DNA from 4 places in the Paenibacillus sp. sgz302190 genome. Region 4 is predicted to be linked to each of the others. Evidence: riboswitches for the same ligand, from Rfam matches in the RefSeq annotation. Region 4 holds a riboswitch; each other region holds the start of a gene.
The links. Region 4 has a riboswitch for cyclic di-AMP ahead of AC6RNO_RS15460 (KamA family radical SAM protein). Riboswitches for the same ligand answer to the same signal wherever they lie in the genome.
Positions count from the first base shown of each region.

Region 1: it holds a riboswitch for cyclic di-AMP, as region 4 does, so the genes downstream of both, AC6RNO_RS10530 (TrkH family potassium uptake protein) here and AC6RNO_RS15460 (KamA family radical SAM protein) in region 4, are expected to answer to the same signal.
Region 2: it holds a riboswitch for cyclic di-AMP, as region 4 does, so the genes downstream of both, AC6RNO_RS31065 (resuscitation-promoting factor) here and AC6RNO_RS15460 (KamA family radical SAM protein) in region 4, are expected to answer to the same signal.
Region 3: it holds a riboswitch for cyclic di-AMP, as region 4 does, so the genes downstream of both, AC6RNO_RS34900 (NlpC/P60 family protein) here and AC6RNO_RS15460 (KamA family radical SAM protein) in region 4, are expected to answer to the same signal.

Region 1 covers NZ_JBZYAO010000007.1:29,850-33,335, forward strand. The annotation lists gene AC6RNO_RS10525 (CPBP family glutamic-type intramembrane protease) at 1-1,191, opposite strand, end outside; cyclic di-AMP (ydaO/yuaA leader) riboswitch at 1,430-1,579, shown strand; gene AC6RNO_RS10530 (TrkH family potassium uptake protein) at 1,649-2,998, shown strand; gene AC6RNO_RS10535 (potassium channel family protein) at 3,011-3,486, shown strand, end outside.
Region 2 covers NZ_JBZYAO010000043.1:13,002-16,487, forward strand. The annotation lists gene AC6RNO_RS31060 (ABC transporter ATP-binding protein) at 1-581, opposite strand, end outside; cyclic di-AMP (ydaO/yuaA leader) riboswitch at 864-1,064, shown strand; gene AC6RNO_RS31065 (resuscitation-promoting factor) at 1,355-2,494, shown strand; gene rnmV (ribonuclease M5) at 2,612-3,148, shown strand; gene rsmA (16S rRNA (adenine(1518)-N(6)/adenine(1519)-N(6))-dimethyltransferase RsmA) at 3,159-3,486, shown strand, end outside.
Region 3 covers NZ_JBZYAO010000061.1:554-4,039, reverse strand. The annotation lists gene AC6RNO_RS34910 (M1 family aminopeptidase) at 1-746, shown strand, start outside; gene AC6RNO_RS34905 (hypothetical protein) at 762-1,580, shown strand; cyclic di-AMP (ydaO/yuaA leader) riboswitch at 1,782-1,919, shown strand; gene AC6RNO_RS34900 (NlpC/P60 family protein) at 1,923-2,396, shown strand; gene AC6RNO_RS34895 (LytA/YqiH family protein) at 2,520-2,954, shown strand; gene AC6RNO_RS34890 (HD-GYP domain-containing protein) at 3,104-3,486, opposite strand, start outside.
Region 4 covers NZ_JBZYAO010000012.1:91,363-94,848, forward strand. The annotation lists gene AC6RNO_RS15455 (hypothetical protein) at 106-618, opposite strand; gene AC6RNO_RS15460 (KamA family radical SAM protein) at 780-1,928, opposite strand; cyclic di-AMP (ydaO/yuaA leader) riboswitch at 2,154-2,293, opposite strand; gene AC6RNO_RS15465 (S-layer homology domain-containing protein) at 2,340-3,486, opposite strand, start outside.

The sequences.
Region 1 (3,486 bases), on a different contig from region 4:
AAACAATTTGGGCTCCAGCATATTCAATACGGAATCCCCCGGATCGTTCACGGCCCATACGTCGAAGCGGACCTCGCCCGCATAGAACAGAACTTGCTGGACCCCAAGGATGAACAGGGCGAGCAAGTAGCCCCGGCCCATTCCGTGAAACACTTCCGATCCGAAGCGCGATTCCCGCCAAGCCGGCCAAGGCTTCCACCCGTTCGACTCCCACCACCGGCTGCCGGAAGCAAGCGAGATGTAGACCGATAGACCGAGCAGCAGCGTGACGACGTTCATGAACAGCGAGCCGGCCAATGTGGCGGTTCCGTTGTCTGCGATATCGCCGGACATCGTTTTGAAAGCCGGATACATATTGATGTTGTTGGCGATGTAAATCGTCGTAAAAATAACAGTGAGCAGCAGGCCCTTGCGAAAATCCATCTGCTTGCGGTGCCTGACGGCATATACGATGGCCGCAACGGACATCAGGAACGTAAAGCCCATGCTGATCCAGGTCATGAACGAGGCGGATTGATCCTGCGAGTCAAGCCATGCCTGATGGTCCTCTGGGATGCTGAATTGCACGGCATAGCCGACCAAAGCGTTATCGTCAAAATCGATCCGCAAGCGCAGCTTGGAACCGCCGATGGCTTCCGCTTTCTTTTCGTAAACGTACGTGTTCGCGCCGGCCGCTTTCTTCGGCTCCTCGACAAGACTGAAATCGTCGGGATTAAAGCCCTGCCGGCTCATCTCCTCCTTGGCCAGCTGGTCCGCTTTTTGCCTGCCGATCGCTGCGGCGGTACCGGTGAGCGTCTCGCGCCAGCCGACGATTTGCAAGCTTTTGTAGTTGACGTCAACTTCGAATTTGCGCTTGCTGCCGGGATCGACGGCGCTGACCTGATAGAAATCGAGCGGGAAGCGGTCCCCGTATTTCAGCTCATACTCGTGCAAAAGGTGTTCTTTCTGCAAGTATCCGCTTCTCGACTTTTCGGACTGGTATACGACGAAAGTACTCGGCTGGCCGATGCCGTAGCGGCTTTGCAAAAACTGCCCGGCCGCGTCGGCCGCCTGCTGCTTCGTAACGGCCGGACTTTCCGCCGGGGCCGCTTCTTCCGTTTGATATCCCGCAAGCATATTGACCCCCATATACAAGGCCACGCCGATGCACGCGAGGATCAGCAAAGTTCGGTTCAATTTCATTCGCATCATGGGATAAAATATCTCCTTGGATAATGTTGGTTCGCAAATACGCTAAATTAAAAGTATCACAGATGTTAAGGAAAACCAATTCATGCAAAATAAAACGTAAACCGGGGCAAATTCGCGATTTCGAATCGTAACGCCCTCTCCTGCTTGCCAGACACGATGGAATGCTGCGAAAACCCCCGCAAATCCGCTGAAAACAACTTTGTGCGGAACAATAAATCAGATATATAATTCATATCAATTGAATAAAAAGCCGAATTTCTTGTTGAAAACGGGGGAACCATGTAATTTGGGGTGAATTTTGTCTCCGGCGTCAAAAAACCGGACAAATAGGGTGACTGCGCGCACCCGAATCCGTCAGCTAACCTCGTAGGCTTTACGTCAGGAACCATTTCCGAATAAGGCATTGGATTTCCAGTGTCTTTTTTTGCGTGTTCAATTGATGACAACAGGGGGATTTATGAAAAAAATAAGCATTTGGCAGCTTACGCCTCCGCAAATTCTGGTCCTTGGATTCGCCGCCATTATTTTGATCGGAGCGGGGCTGCTGACGCTTCCTTTTGCCTCGACGAGCGGCCGGTCGCTGCCTTTTATCGATGCGCTGTTTACGGCCACATCGGCGACCTGCGTAACCGGCCTCGTCGTGGTCGATACCGGGTCGGCATTTACCGTGTTCGGACAAGTCGTCATCGTCAGCCTGATCCAGATCGGCGGTCTCGGCTTCATGACGATGGCCACGCTGTTCGCCTTCGTGCTGCGCAAAAAAATTACGCTGAAGGAAAGATTGCTGCTACAGGAGGCGTTCAACCAGGGCAGTATGGAAGGGATTGTGCGGCTGATCCGCAAAGTACTTATTTATTCATTAAGCATCGAAGCGATAGCGGCGATTTTGTTCACGATCCGTTGGTCGTTCGACATGGAATTTTCGAAGGCGCTGTACTTCGGCATCTGGCATGCGGTTTCGATGTTCAACAATGCCGGATTCGACCTGTTCGGCACCGCCGATGCTCCTTTCGTCTCGCTGACCGGATACGTCAACGATTTCACGGTGAACGTCGTCGCGATGGCGCTGATCGTGCTCGGAGGTCTCGGCTTCATCGTCTTGTCCGATTTGATGGAATATCACAAAACGAAGAAACTTTCCCTGCATTCCAAAGTCGTGCTTGCCATGACGGGATTTCTGATCGTTTTCGGCGCGCTAGTGATATTTATATTCGAATACACGAACACCAAGACGTTAGGACCGCTGAATTTCGGCGGAAAAATGTTGGCTTCGTTTTTCCAATCCGTCACGCCCCGGACGGCCGGCGCGAATACGGTGGACATCGGCGCCATGCGTCAGGCGTCGCAATTTTTCATGGTGATTCTCATGTTTATTGGGGCTTCTCCCGGCTCGACGGGGGGCGGGATCAAAACGACGACGTTCACCATTCTCATTGCCGCCATCATCACGATGATCCGAGGCAAGGAAGATATCGTCATTTTCCGTTTCCGTCTGGCGAAGGACCGCATTCTCAAAGCGATTACGCTCACGATGATCGCGCTCTTTCTCGTCATATTCGTGTCCATGCTGTTATCGACGACGGAGTCCGTGCAGTTTTTGAAAATATTGTTCGAAGTGACGTCCGCCTTCGGTACTGTCGGCTTGACTATGGGGCTTACGCCGTCGCTGACCGTTTTCGGCAAAATTATGCTCAGCCTGACGATGTTCGCCGGCCGGCTCGGTCCTATAACGCTCGCTTACGCGCTGCAGCCGAAACAGGAAAAAGAATTATATAGATACCCTGAGGGTAAAATTACGATTGGTTAGGGGATACTGGAGATGAAAAAAAATCAATACGCGGTAATCGGTCTGGGCCGATTCGGATCCAGCTTGTCGAAGGAGCTGATCAAGCTGGGCTATGAGGTGCTCGGCATCGACAAGGACGAAGAAGCGGTCGACGAGATGAGCTCCGAGCTGACGCATGCGGTCGTGGCGGATGCCACGGACGAGGAAGTGCTGAAGTCGCTCGGCGTGCGCAACTTTGACTGTGCGGTCGTCGCGATCGGCGACGATATTCAGGCCAGCATTTTAACCGCTATTGTGCTGAAAGATTTGGGTGTCAAAATGGTCGTCGCCAAGGCGCTGTCCGAGCTGCACGGCAAAGTGCTGAATAAAATCGGCGTGGACCGCGTCATTTATCCGGAGCGGGATATGGGCATCCGCGTGGCGCACCAGCTCGTATCGCCTAACCTTCTGGATTACATCGAGTTGTCCAAAGATTACACGATCGTCGAGCTGTCGGTGCCCAAGCGCCT
Region 2 (3,486 bases), on a different contig from region 4:
TGCGAGGAGATGAGGAAGCTGGCTCCTCTTCGCTTCATGCGGACCATAAGCTCAAGCAGCGAGCGGATGGCCAGCGGGTCAAGCCCGAGAAAGGGCTCATCGATAATGTACAAGGCGGGCTCGATCAAAAACGCATTCATGATCATTACCTTCTGCTTCATGCCTTTGGACAGATGGCTGGAAAAGCTGTTCAGCTTGTCCTTCATTTGGAACTCTTCCAAAAGCGCCTGGGATCGGGTCAGGAACTGCTCCTTGGTCAGCCCGTATGCCATGGCCGTCAGCTCCAGATGCTCGCGGATGGTCAGTTCCTCGTAAAGCTCGGGCGATTCGGGAACGTAAGCGTACGCTGCTCGGTAGGCGAGCGGGTCTTCCGCCAGGGTGAGGCCGCTGACGCGGATCGTGCCTTTTTGCGGATGAAGCAGGCCGAGAATATTTTTGATTGTCGTGCTTTTGCCTGCGCCGTTGAGTCCGATCAAGCCCATCATTTCACCTTGGCGGATTGAAAAAGTAAGTCCGTGCAGGACAGGTTTTCCTGGAAGATATCCCCCGTAGAGGGAGTCGACTTGTAGAATGGGGTTCATCGAAAGGCCTTCCTTTTCAGCAAATTATTGGCATTTTTGAACCAATTTCACCCATCCCCATTATAAACAAAATTGCTATTAAAGCCTAATTTAAACGTAAGAATTGCGAAAAAAAGCGTCAGAATACGTTATAATGAGAAAAACGTACTAAAGACCAAGATTTATAGCCGGAAATGTTTATTATTTCCGAATTCCGCCCTTTTTAGCGGGCGATAATCCCTTTACAGGTTTAGATTTACAGCGTAATATACTTTTCATAATAACTTAATAACCAATTTGCCAAATTTCCATTCGCTGAGTTCCATTTATGGGAACGGGGGAACCGCTGCAAACATTCGGAAGCACATGCAACCGCCGAATGCCAGCAGAATGAATATCAGGGGTGAATCCAACGACAACGAGCAAGCAGCTTGTTGTCCAGGTAGGGCGACTCTCACGTCCGAATCCGTCAGCTAACCTCGTAAGCGTACCGAGAGAGGTAACGATTGTCGTGTCTGGTTGTATTTTTCTATGCATACAAGGCCACGGGAAGAGTCCTCTTTCCGCTGGTCTTTTCATTTTTTCGAGATAGTGCAGGCTAGATGATCATAGGATGAAAAGCGAAGGAGGTGGGACTACCGCAGCAGCGTCCGGTAATGGCCGCGTTGTTGTCGGGTGAACTCCGCTGCAAAGCTGGAGAGGCTTATTAAGTTAATCACAAACTGACCTTAGTCGCGTCTAATTTAATCATGCGTAACACACGGGCGGCGAGGCTTTGAAGGAGGACCGAAGAAGTGGGCAACATCTCTTTAACCGAGACCCATGTAAGTCGATCATCCAGCATGTCCTTGGCACTACGATGGAAGCATGAAAACTTGCGTTTGATTTTAAGCCTAGGTATGATTTCAATCGCTATGACTTTCATGTTTTTGGTGTTGTTGTACGGTACGGCTACCAAGAGCGTATCCGTAGTTGTGAATGGACAAGAAACCGTTGTGCATACGAAGCAATGGGTCCTGCAACGCCTACTGGATGAACAAGCCATTAAGATTGGTGAACACGATCAAGTTTCTGCAGCGCTCACGACTCCGATCAAGGGCGGAGAGAAATTCGTGATCGATCATGCGTCACCGATTCAATTGACTGCTGATGGAAAGACCACCACTGTTTACACAACTGCAAGAACGGTTGAAAGTGCATTGCAGGATTTACATATTGCACTTGGGGAGCTTGACCGAGTCACTCCTGAACCGGCATCTTCGCTTTTACCCGGCGATACAGTCAAAGTTGTCAGGGTAAAGAAAGAGCAGAACGAAACAACGGAACCGATCGCGTTCGATACCGAGAAGAAGAACGATGCATCGCTGCTCAAAGGCAAGGAACAGGTCGTCCAGGAAGGCAAAGAGGGCGTTCTGTTGAAAAAAATGGAAAAAGTATTCGAAGACGGCGTTTTGGTTTCCGAAGCAGTTGTAGATGAACAGGTTCAAACGGAAAGTGTGAAAAAAGTCGTTGCCATCGGCACGAAAAATCCGGTCGTCGCTTTATCGGCCTCATCCCCTAGCGTGGATGAAATTTCAAAGAATGGCGTCAAATTCGGCTACAAACAAATTCTCAAAAACGTGAAACTCACCGCATATTCGGCGGGAGTGGAGTCTACCGGCAAATCCGCGGACAGCCCCGGGTTTGGCAAGACGTTTACAGGAACTACAGTCACCGAAGGCAGAACGATCGCGGTAGATCCGAAGGTTATTCCGCTCGGATGGTGGGTGTACATCGACGGTATTGGCTTCCGGCGCGCTGAAGATACAGGCAGCGCCGTGAAAGGGCAAACGATCGACGTTTACTTCGAAGATGAGAGCTATGCCAACAAATTCGGCACGAAGAACGGTTATACCGTCTATGTCGTAGGGCCGAAGAAGCCGACTGAGAATTAAGGGGTAATCCGGTTTCTGCATGGGCAGAATGTATATATAGATAGATAGGTCGTTCACGAATGGCAAAAGAAGAGGAGACCCCTCTTCTTTTTGTGCGTACAGGGAAAGGAACGTTGTATGATAAAAGAAGTTATCGTTGTCGAGGGCAAAGACGATACCGCAGCGATTCGCCGGGCCGTGGAGGCGGATACGATCGAAACCGGCGGCTCCGCAATAGGTCCGGCCGTGTTGAAACGGATCGCGCTGGCTCAGGAGCGGCGCGGAGTTATTATTTTGACCGATCCGGATCATGCAGGGGAGCGGATCCGCAAAATCGTGGCGGCGAAGGTGCCCGGCTGCAAGCATGCCTTTATTACGCAGGAGCAGGCGGAGTACAAGGGCGACATCGGGGTTGAGAACGCGTCGCCGGAGACGATCCGGCAGGCGCTGAGCAATTTGCGGACGGAGTATGAAGGAGCCGTCTCCCTGGTCACCTGGGAGGACCTGATGGCGGCGGGACTCATCGTCCACGCCGAAGCGGCCTCCCGGAGGCTGGAGGCAGGCAAGGCGCTCGGCATCGGCTACTGCAACGGCAAGCAATTTTACAAGCGCTGTGCGATGTTTCAAATCACCCGCGAGGAGTTTGAAGCGGCGGTAGAATTACTAAATAAATGAGGGCTGTGACATGAATACTTCCAACCGGGCGCTTCCTGAGGATGTCGCTACACCGAACAGAACGAAAGAAATACTTAAGAAGCACGATCTGGTGCTGAAAAAGAGCCTCGGACAAAATTTTCTCGTAGACCAGAATATTTTGCACAAAATCGTGTCCGCCGCCGGGCTCGGCCCGGACAAGGGCGCGCTGGAGATCGGCCCGGGCATCGGGGCGCTCACCCAGCAGTTGGCCAAGCAGGCTGGGCGCGTCTTGGCCATCGAAATCGACCAGCGTCTGCTGCCCATCCTGGGCGAGACGCTGGAGCCGTACCCCCATGCCCAGGTCGTGCGTGGGGATG
Region 3 (3,486 bases), on a different contig from region 4:
AGTTCGAAGAAGCTTGGCTGGACGAAGGCTTCACCTCCTACGCGGAGGACAAAGTCATGGAGGCGGAATACGGCGTTTCGCCGAATCTGCCTGTAGAGGCCAGCTATGTGACCTCGCCCAACGCGCTTAAACTGAATGCCTGGGATTACAAAGGGCATGGCGAATATGCGGATAATGTGTACATACGCGGCAAGCTGGTGCTGAAAGCCATCGAAAAGCAGGTCGGCGCCAAGACGATGGACCGCATCATGACGACCTACTTCCACCGCTGGGAGTTCAAGCATCCTTCGACCAAAGATTTTCAACATGTTGTGGAGGAAGTCACCAAAGCGAAATGGGACGATTTTTTCAACCAGTATGTGTACGGCAGCATGATGATGGACTTTGCGGTTGATCGGATTCAAGTGAAGCCTGCGGCACTGGCAGACGGCAAACCCGGATATGAGAGCACCGTGCTAATCTCCAAACGGGGCGGCAATTCCCCGGAGGTGCCGATTCAATTCCATTTTACCGATGGCACCGCACTGGATAAGGTCTGGAACGGCGCGGAGAGCAGCATCGAGTACAAGTTGACGAATGCTGCTCCCGTCGAGTGGGTTCGCATCGATCCGGGCTATTCGCTCGTGCTGGAAAACAAGCATATCAACAATTTCATGTCGGCCCGGATAGACCCCAAATGGAAAATACGTTTGAACCTCGGCATCATTCAGCTTTTACAAACGATCTCCGGCTGGGTAGCCTGGTAGAAAGGAGAACGCTGCATGACTCTTTATATGAAGTCCGGCTATCGGGCGGCGCTGCGGCAGCCTTTTGCGGTCATCATGCTGTTCCTGTATCAAATGGGTTGGGGAGCCCTCCTCTATAAAATGGTGCAATCGGTGCTCGTGCCGCTCATGCATCGCTTTCCGGGAAACGGCCAGCCCAAGCAGACGCTGCATTTGTTCCTGGCCGAAAGCCAGTTTCAACTGTTCAAAACGGACCTGAGCCATTCCTATTTATGGTGGCTGGCAGTGCTTCTCGCTAGCCGCATGCTGCTTACGCCGCTGCTGAACGCCGGCATCTACTATTCGCTGATCCACACCGACCAAAATGCGGGATACCGCTTCTTTAAAGGCATATCGGAGATGTGGCTCTCCTTTTTCCTCTGCTACGCAGTACGGATCGCGCTGACGCTGCTTCCCCTCGCCTGGCTGATCCCGAAGGCCGAGTCGATCTTTGCGCAAAGCGGATCTTACGAGAACGCCGCCGTTGACATGCTGCCATGGCTGGCCGGAATGCTTGCATACGGATTTCTCATGCATCTCCTCTTCATGCATCTGCAGTTCGCGCTCGCTGCCGGAAGCGGAATTCTCTCCACCCTGCTCGCCTTTGTCCGGCACCTGCTTCCTATCGTCGGCATCGCTCTGCTGCTTTTGATCGGGTCGGGACTATTGACGGGTGTCAACGTCATCGCTTCCTACATCTGGGCAGGTCTGATTGCCCTTCTCATTTATCAGCTGTTCCCGCTTTTCAACATATTTTTGCAAATGTGGGTACTAGCCTCTCAATATCAGTTGTGGTCCGCCAAAGCAAATTCGTAGCGAACGCCCGCCAACTCTCTAAATCTATGAGCAATATTCAGCGAAAAACGCCCAAATATCGGAAAATATGCTCAAGCCCCTGAAAAAGGGGCTTTTTTTTGTCTATTTTCCGAACTATTTCACATATTTTTATAGAATAGTGCACTTGGAAGGAGGATTTTAGATATTTATGCCGAATCCTAAGCACTAGGAAAAATAAACCAACATTTCATGCCGAATTCCCGATTTTTTGGGAAACGGGGGAACCATTCCGGGTGAATTGATCTCGCAACACAGGGATCATAGGGAACCTTCAACCGAACCCTCCAGCTAACCTCGTAGGCACCGGAAGGAGACAAGCAGTTGAAAAAGGTTGTTGCTCTCGTTGTCAGTCTTGTTTTGTGTTTGAGTATTGGTGCAGGAAGTGTTTTCGCAGCACAATCCACTTTGGATGAAACGGTTGACGGATTGCTCGGAACTCCGTACAAGTATGCGGGTACGACAACGAAAGGCTTTGATTGCTCCGGATTTACCGCTTACGTGTTCGCGCAATTCGGTATCGACCTTCCCCATAGTTCCAAAGCTCAAGACGAAGAAGGCAACTGGGTTGATAAAAAGGACTTGCGCAAAGGCGATTTGGTCTTTTTCAACACAGACGGCAAAGGTATTTCTCACGTAGGCATCTATTTGGGAGACGGTGAATTCATCCACTCGGCTACCGATAAAGGTGTTATGAAGAACAAACTAAGTGAGTCTTATTACTCCAAACGGTACGTATCGGCCCGCCGCGTTTTGTGGGACGATATTTACAACCAACTGACTGCTGAATCCAAGTAATTTGATCGATTTATGTGAAAAAAGCCCCGGCAAAGCACCGCTCGTTTCTTGAGCGGCTTGCAGGGCTTTTTTCTATTCTAAACCATAACCTTATCTGCCGCGTCCAATAGATGAGGTGATGAAATGAACAAGACGAAGAAAAGCCGGCAGCGGCAGTTGGCCTGCTTGCTGGTAAGCAGTGCGCTGACGCTGGCTTTGGCAGCCTGCGGCAGCGATGCCCCCTCCGGGAATAACAGCGAGAGGACGCCGGAACCGTCAGCAGCGGCCAGTCCGGCAGTCAGCCCGACAGTTACTCCTGTCCCGTCCGCAACGCCGCAGGCGGATGCAGCAGCCGTGAAAAAAGGAACGGGACGCTATGTAGGCCTGGCCGATCCGCATACGGTCGAGCTTATCGTGGACGAGAAAGCCGCCGCTTTCCAGCTGGGAGACGGTACGGCAGATGCCGTGCAAAAGTTCAAGAAAGACGATCAGGTAGAGTTTGAATATAAAGAACAAGCCATAGAAGGCGACGCTTCGCTTAAACAGCTCATTTTAACCAAAATCGCTAAAAAACAGTAGCTCTCTTTGCGCAAAAAAGAATCCCTCCGACTGTCCTTTCGGGAAAGTCCGGGGGGATTTTGTTCGGAAGCGCCGCGCCGTCGGCTTATTTATTGACATAGACGCCTGTTTAACGTTAATATCGAGTCGTTGCCGCCGTCTCGGCCGGTTTATTTGAATGGATATACGTCCGGAAACGATTCGGACAAACTTAAAAAGAGGGCTACATAGTCCGGGTCAAACTGCGTCCCGCTGTGTGACAAAAGTTCTTGTACCGCCGTGTTGATCGATAAGCCTTTGCGGTACGGACGGTCGGAAACCATGCTGTCGAAAGCATCGATAATTGCACAAATCCGGGCAAAAGCAGGAATGTTCTCGCCGCTTAATCCGCTGGGATACCCTTGGCCGTTCCAGCGTTCGTGATGATACAGAATGATTTCCGCGATCTTCGGGTCCAAATCGGTGAACGCCATCATCATGTTGGAGCCCAGAACGGGATGCTGCTGCATAATTTTCCATTCCTGGTCGGTGAGCGCCGAATCCTTCAACAGAA
Region 4 (3,486 bases):
GCCTGGTCACCCTCCGGCAAGAGCATGCCAGGCTCGCCGAAAACCGCTCGAACGCGACGGCAAAAAAGCCGCTCCCGATTGGAAGCGGCCTGCCGGCAGAAGCACTTATGCGTCGTACCCTTGTTTCTTGGTCAACATAACGATCAACCCTACGACAATCAACCCGATCGCCAGCGAAGACTGCCCCATAATGTTCAGGCTGATGATACTCCCAAGCGTGAAGATGGCGAAAAAGATCACCGAAACGCTTCCCAGAATAAAGACGGGAAGGAGGATCCATCTGTTTTTGCCGCCGAACCAGTAAAACTCCAGCAGCCCGAACGCTACCGCCAGCGGGAATCCCGGCCACGTATACTCCCAGATGTCGAACAGCATGGAAATCTGGCATACGCCTCCGGCCACAAGGAGAATCCCTCCCGGAATCAACAATCCGGCCCCACGCCGCCGAGTCGCATAGAAATACATCCAATGAAACAGGAGCCCCAAAGGAATGACAAACAAACTTGGCCAAAAATAGGCGAACACCATCCCAGGATCCATCGCATTTCCCTGACTCGTAAAGAAGAAGAAAATTCCCGCCAAGACGAGAAGTGCTCCAAGCAGCGTCTTCTTATCCACCGTTTACCTCCGCTATTCCATAAAATCAATATTTACTTCATTCTAGAATAAATCGGCTTGCTCCGCCAGCACCCCTGGAACGATTTTCCCTACGTCCCGAGACGGAGGCGCGGCCCCCTCCCGGGTACAGGTACGGTTAGCGGCGGCGCATGAGAAAACGGTTAGCGGCTTAGCAATTCGTTGGCGGAGACAATGTTGTCGTTTTTCTTTTTCGGCTTGTTCCAGAACTGCTCATTTCCGGGCAAATCATCGAACCAGGCCGCATGCTCAGGGCAGTCGAGCGCCATAAATTTCCCGTACTGGTCGTCCCGGGATTGATGGTATTTCAAATAAGCCTTCCCATTCTCGATGGCCAAAATTTCGATTTTGCCGGAAGTGTGACTCATCGATAGGCGGACACGCTTGCCCAGGCCGGACGTGAGGGCCTTCGCCTCTTCCACGATCCGGTACACGCGTTCCAGCGGCAGTACGAAATCTTTATTGCCGGCGACGGGCCGGTTAATGAAAAAATAATAAGGCGTGACACCCGCCCACGAAAGCTTATCCAGCAGCTCCGCAAGCACCTCGGGCCGATCATTGATCCCTTTTAGAACAGGCGTTTGGTTCACGACAATCGCTCCCGCTTGATGGAGCGCTTCGAAGCCCCTCTTCGCTTCCGCCGTAATTTCGCGCGGATGATTGATATGCGCCATCACGTAGATGCGGCGCTCCGAGTCGGAATGCTTCCGGATGGACTCCAGCAGCTTCTCGTCTTCGTAGATCCGCATCGGATTGAACACGGGAATTTTCGAGCCGAGCCGAATGATCTTCACATGGTCGATCGCTCTCAACCGTTCGAAGATGCCGTTCAGCCTTGCCGTGGAAAGGATCAAACTGTCCCCTCCCGTCAGCAGCACATTGTTGATCTCCTTGTGCCGGGCGATATAGGCCAGCCCCGGGTCGACGTTCGACATCGCCTCGCTGACATCGTTGCGGAACAACCGCTTGCGGAAACAATAGCGGCAGTAAGCGCCGCAAACCTCGGATACGATCAAAAGGGCCGTCGTCCTGTATTTATGCTGGCAGCCGGGAACGACGTAATTCGTGTCCTCATCCGACGCGTCCCACCTTCCATATTCGGACAGCTCCCCGTCATTGGGAACGATCAATTTCTTGATCGGATCTTCCGGGTTGTTCCAATCTATCAGTTTCAAGTAATAATCGTTTACGCGAAACACGAATTTTTCCGTTATTTGCTTCAACCTTGTTCGATCGCGTTCGGGAATCTCCAGGATTTTATCAATATCGGTAATATATTTCGGTTGCGGCATATTTCATCCTCCTTGAAAAGACAGAATGTTGGCTTTCAACGAATCCAAGACGGCTATCTATCTCCTCCTTCCGCGGATCAAAGCTGCAAAATAAAAATGACCCGTCTTATAGCCGGCAAGAGGACATGTCGATGCCTCCGGGCCGAAAACTATACGTCGGGTCCAATTGAACGCAAAAAGACCCGAATAAACGGGTCAGCAAATGCAAATATAACACAATGCAACTATGACCCACCTACTGCTGACGAGGTTAGCTGCCGGGCTCGGGAAAGATGGTTCCCTACATAAACATCATGATTCGCCCCAAAAAGATTGGTTCCCCCGCTTTCCGATTCGTTAAACCGGAAATTAAGCGTATTTTTATCTTACACAAACACCGCCGGAGAGTCAATGACGCAGCGGGATTCCGCATTAAATCAGATCGGACTTTCGCAGAAGTCTTTGAACAATAACGGAAACCTCCGCTCTTGATATGAAGGCTCCAGGATCCAGCACGGCGCCGTTTCGTCCGGAAAAGATCCCGGATGCCAAGCAGTCGGAAATCCCGTTCTTCGCCCAATTCGATATCGTACCCGCGTCGGTGAAGGAGTTCAATAGCTGTCCTGCATTTGCGGAAGACTTCGCTTTGAGCCCTGTAATAGCCATTGCTCTGGCCATGATCACCATCGCTTGTTCGCGTGTAATCTTATCATTCGGGCGGAAGGTGCCGTCTTCAAAACCACTAATCAGGTTGTACGCGAAGGCCGTTCCAACCGCGCCGGCATACCAATCTTTCGAATTAACGTCAGAGAAAGACAGTGCCCCTGCTTTTGGCTGCACTCCTAATCCGCGAATCAAAATTGCCGCAAACTCCGCTCGTGTAATATCTTGATCGGGATTGAAGAAGCCTTTGCCGACGCCATTGATGATCATACGCGATCCCATATCGTTTATCGCTTCTTTGGCCCAGTGCGCCTCCGCATCCTTAAACTCAACCGGATGCCATACGACGGAATAGGCACTATTCGTCATGCTGTTTATCTTGGCATAAAGCTTGCCGTCCAGCCGCACGATCTTGGTCGGCACATGGCGCAGCGTTCCATCCGTTTCAACCACGACACCAGTTGTGATTTTGTCAGGATCAACGCCATCCGGAATCGCTATTGTACGTTCAACATAAGCTTTGAACCCGTTGACTTCGATCGTCTTGTCCTTATAAAAAGCTCTTACCGTAAAATCAAGCGGCGGGACAACGACCGAAATTTTCCCTTCCCCGGATTCTTTCAGAACCCCTTGCGCCGGCGTTTTTGACACAGCAATTTCGATTTGAATCTTGATATCCTCCAAGGCTGCCGATTTGCCCAACTGATTCGAAATCGATTGGATGTCGATCTGCCCGGCCGGTAAGTTATAGGTCGCTTTATCTGTTTTTATTTCCAATACCGCTTGCTGCAGTTCCATTTTGCTGATCATCTGTCCGTCAAGCTCTCCGCGCACGACATCGGATTTGGCATCCGCCAGCATCGTCACCACAGCGAATCGCCCTTCCTTCGCCAATAGATCCCCCAGCTTGTCCCGG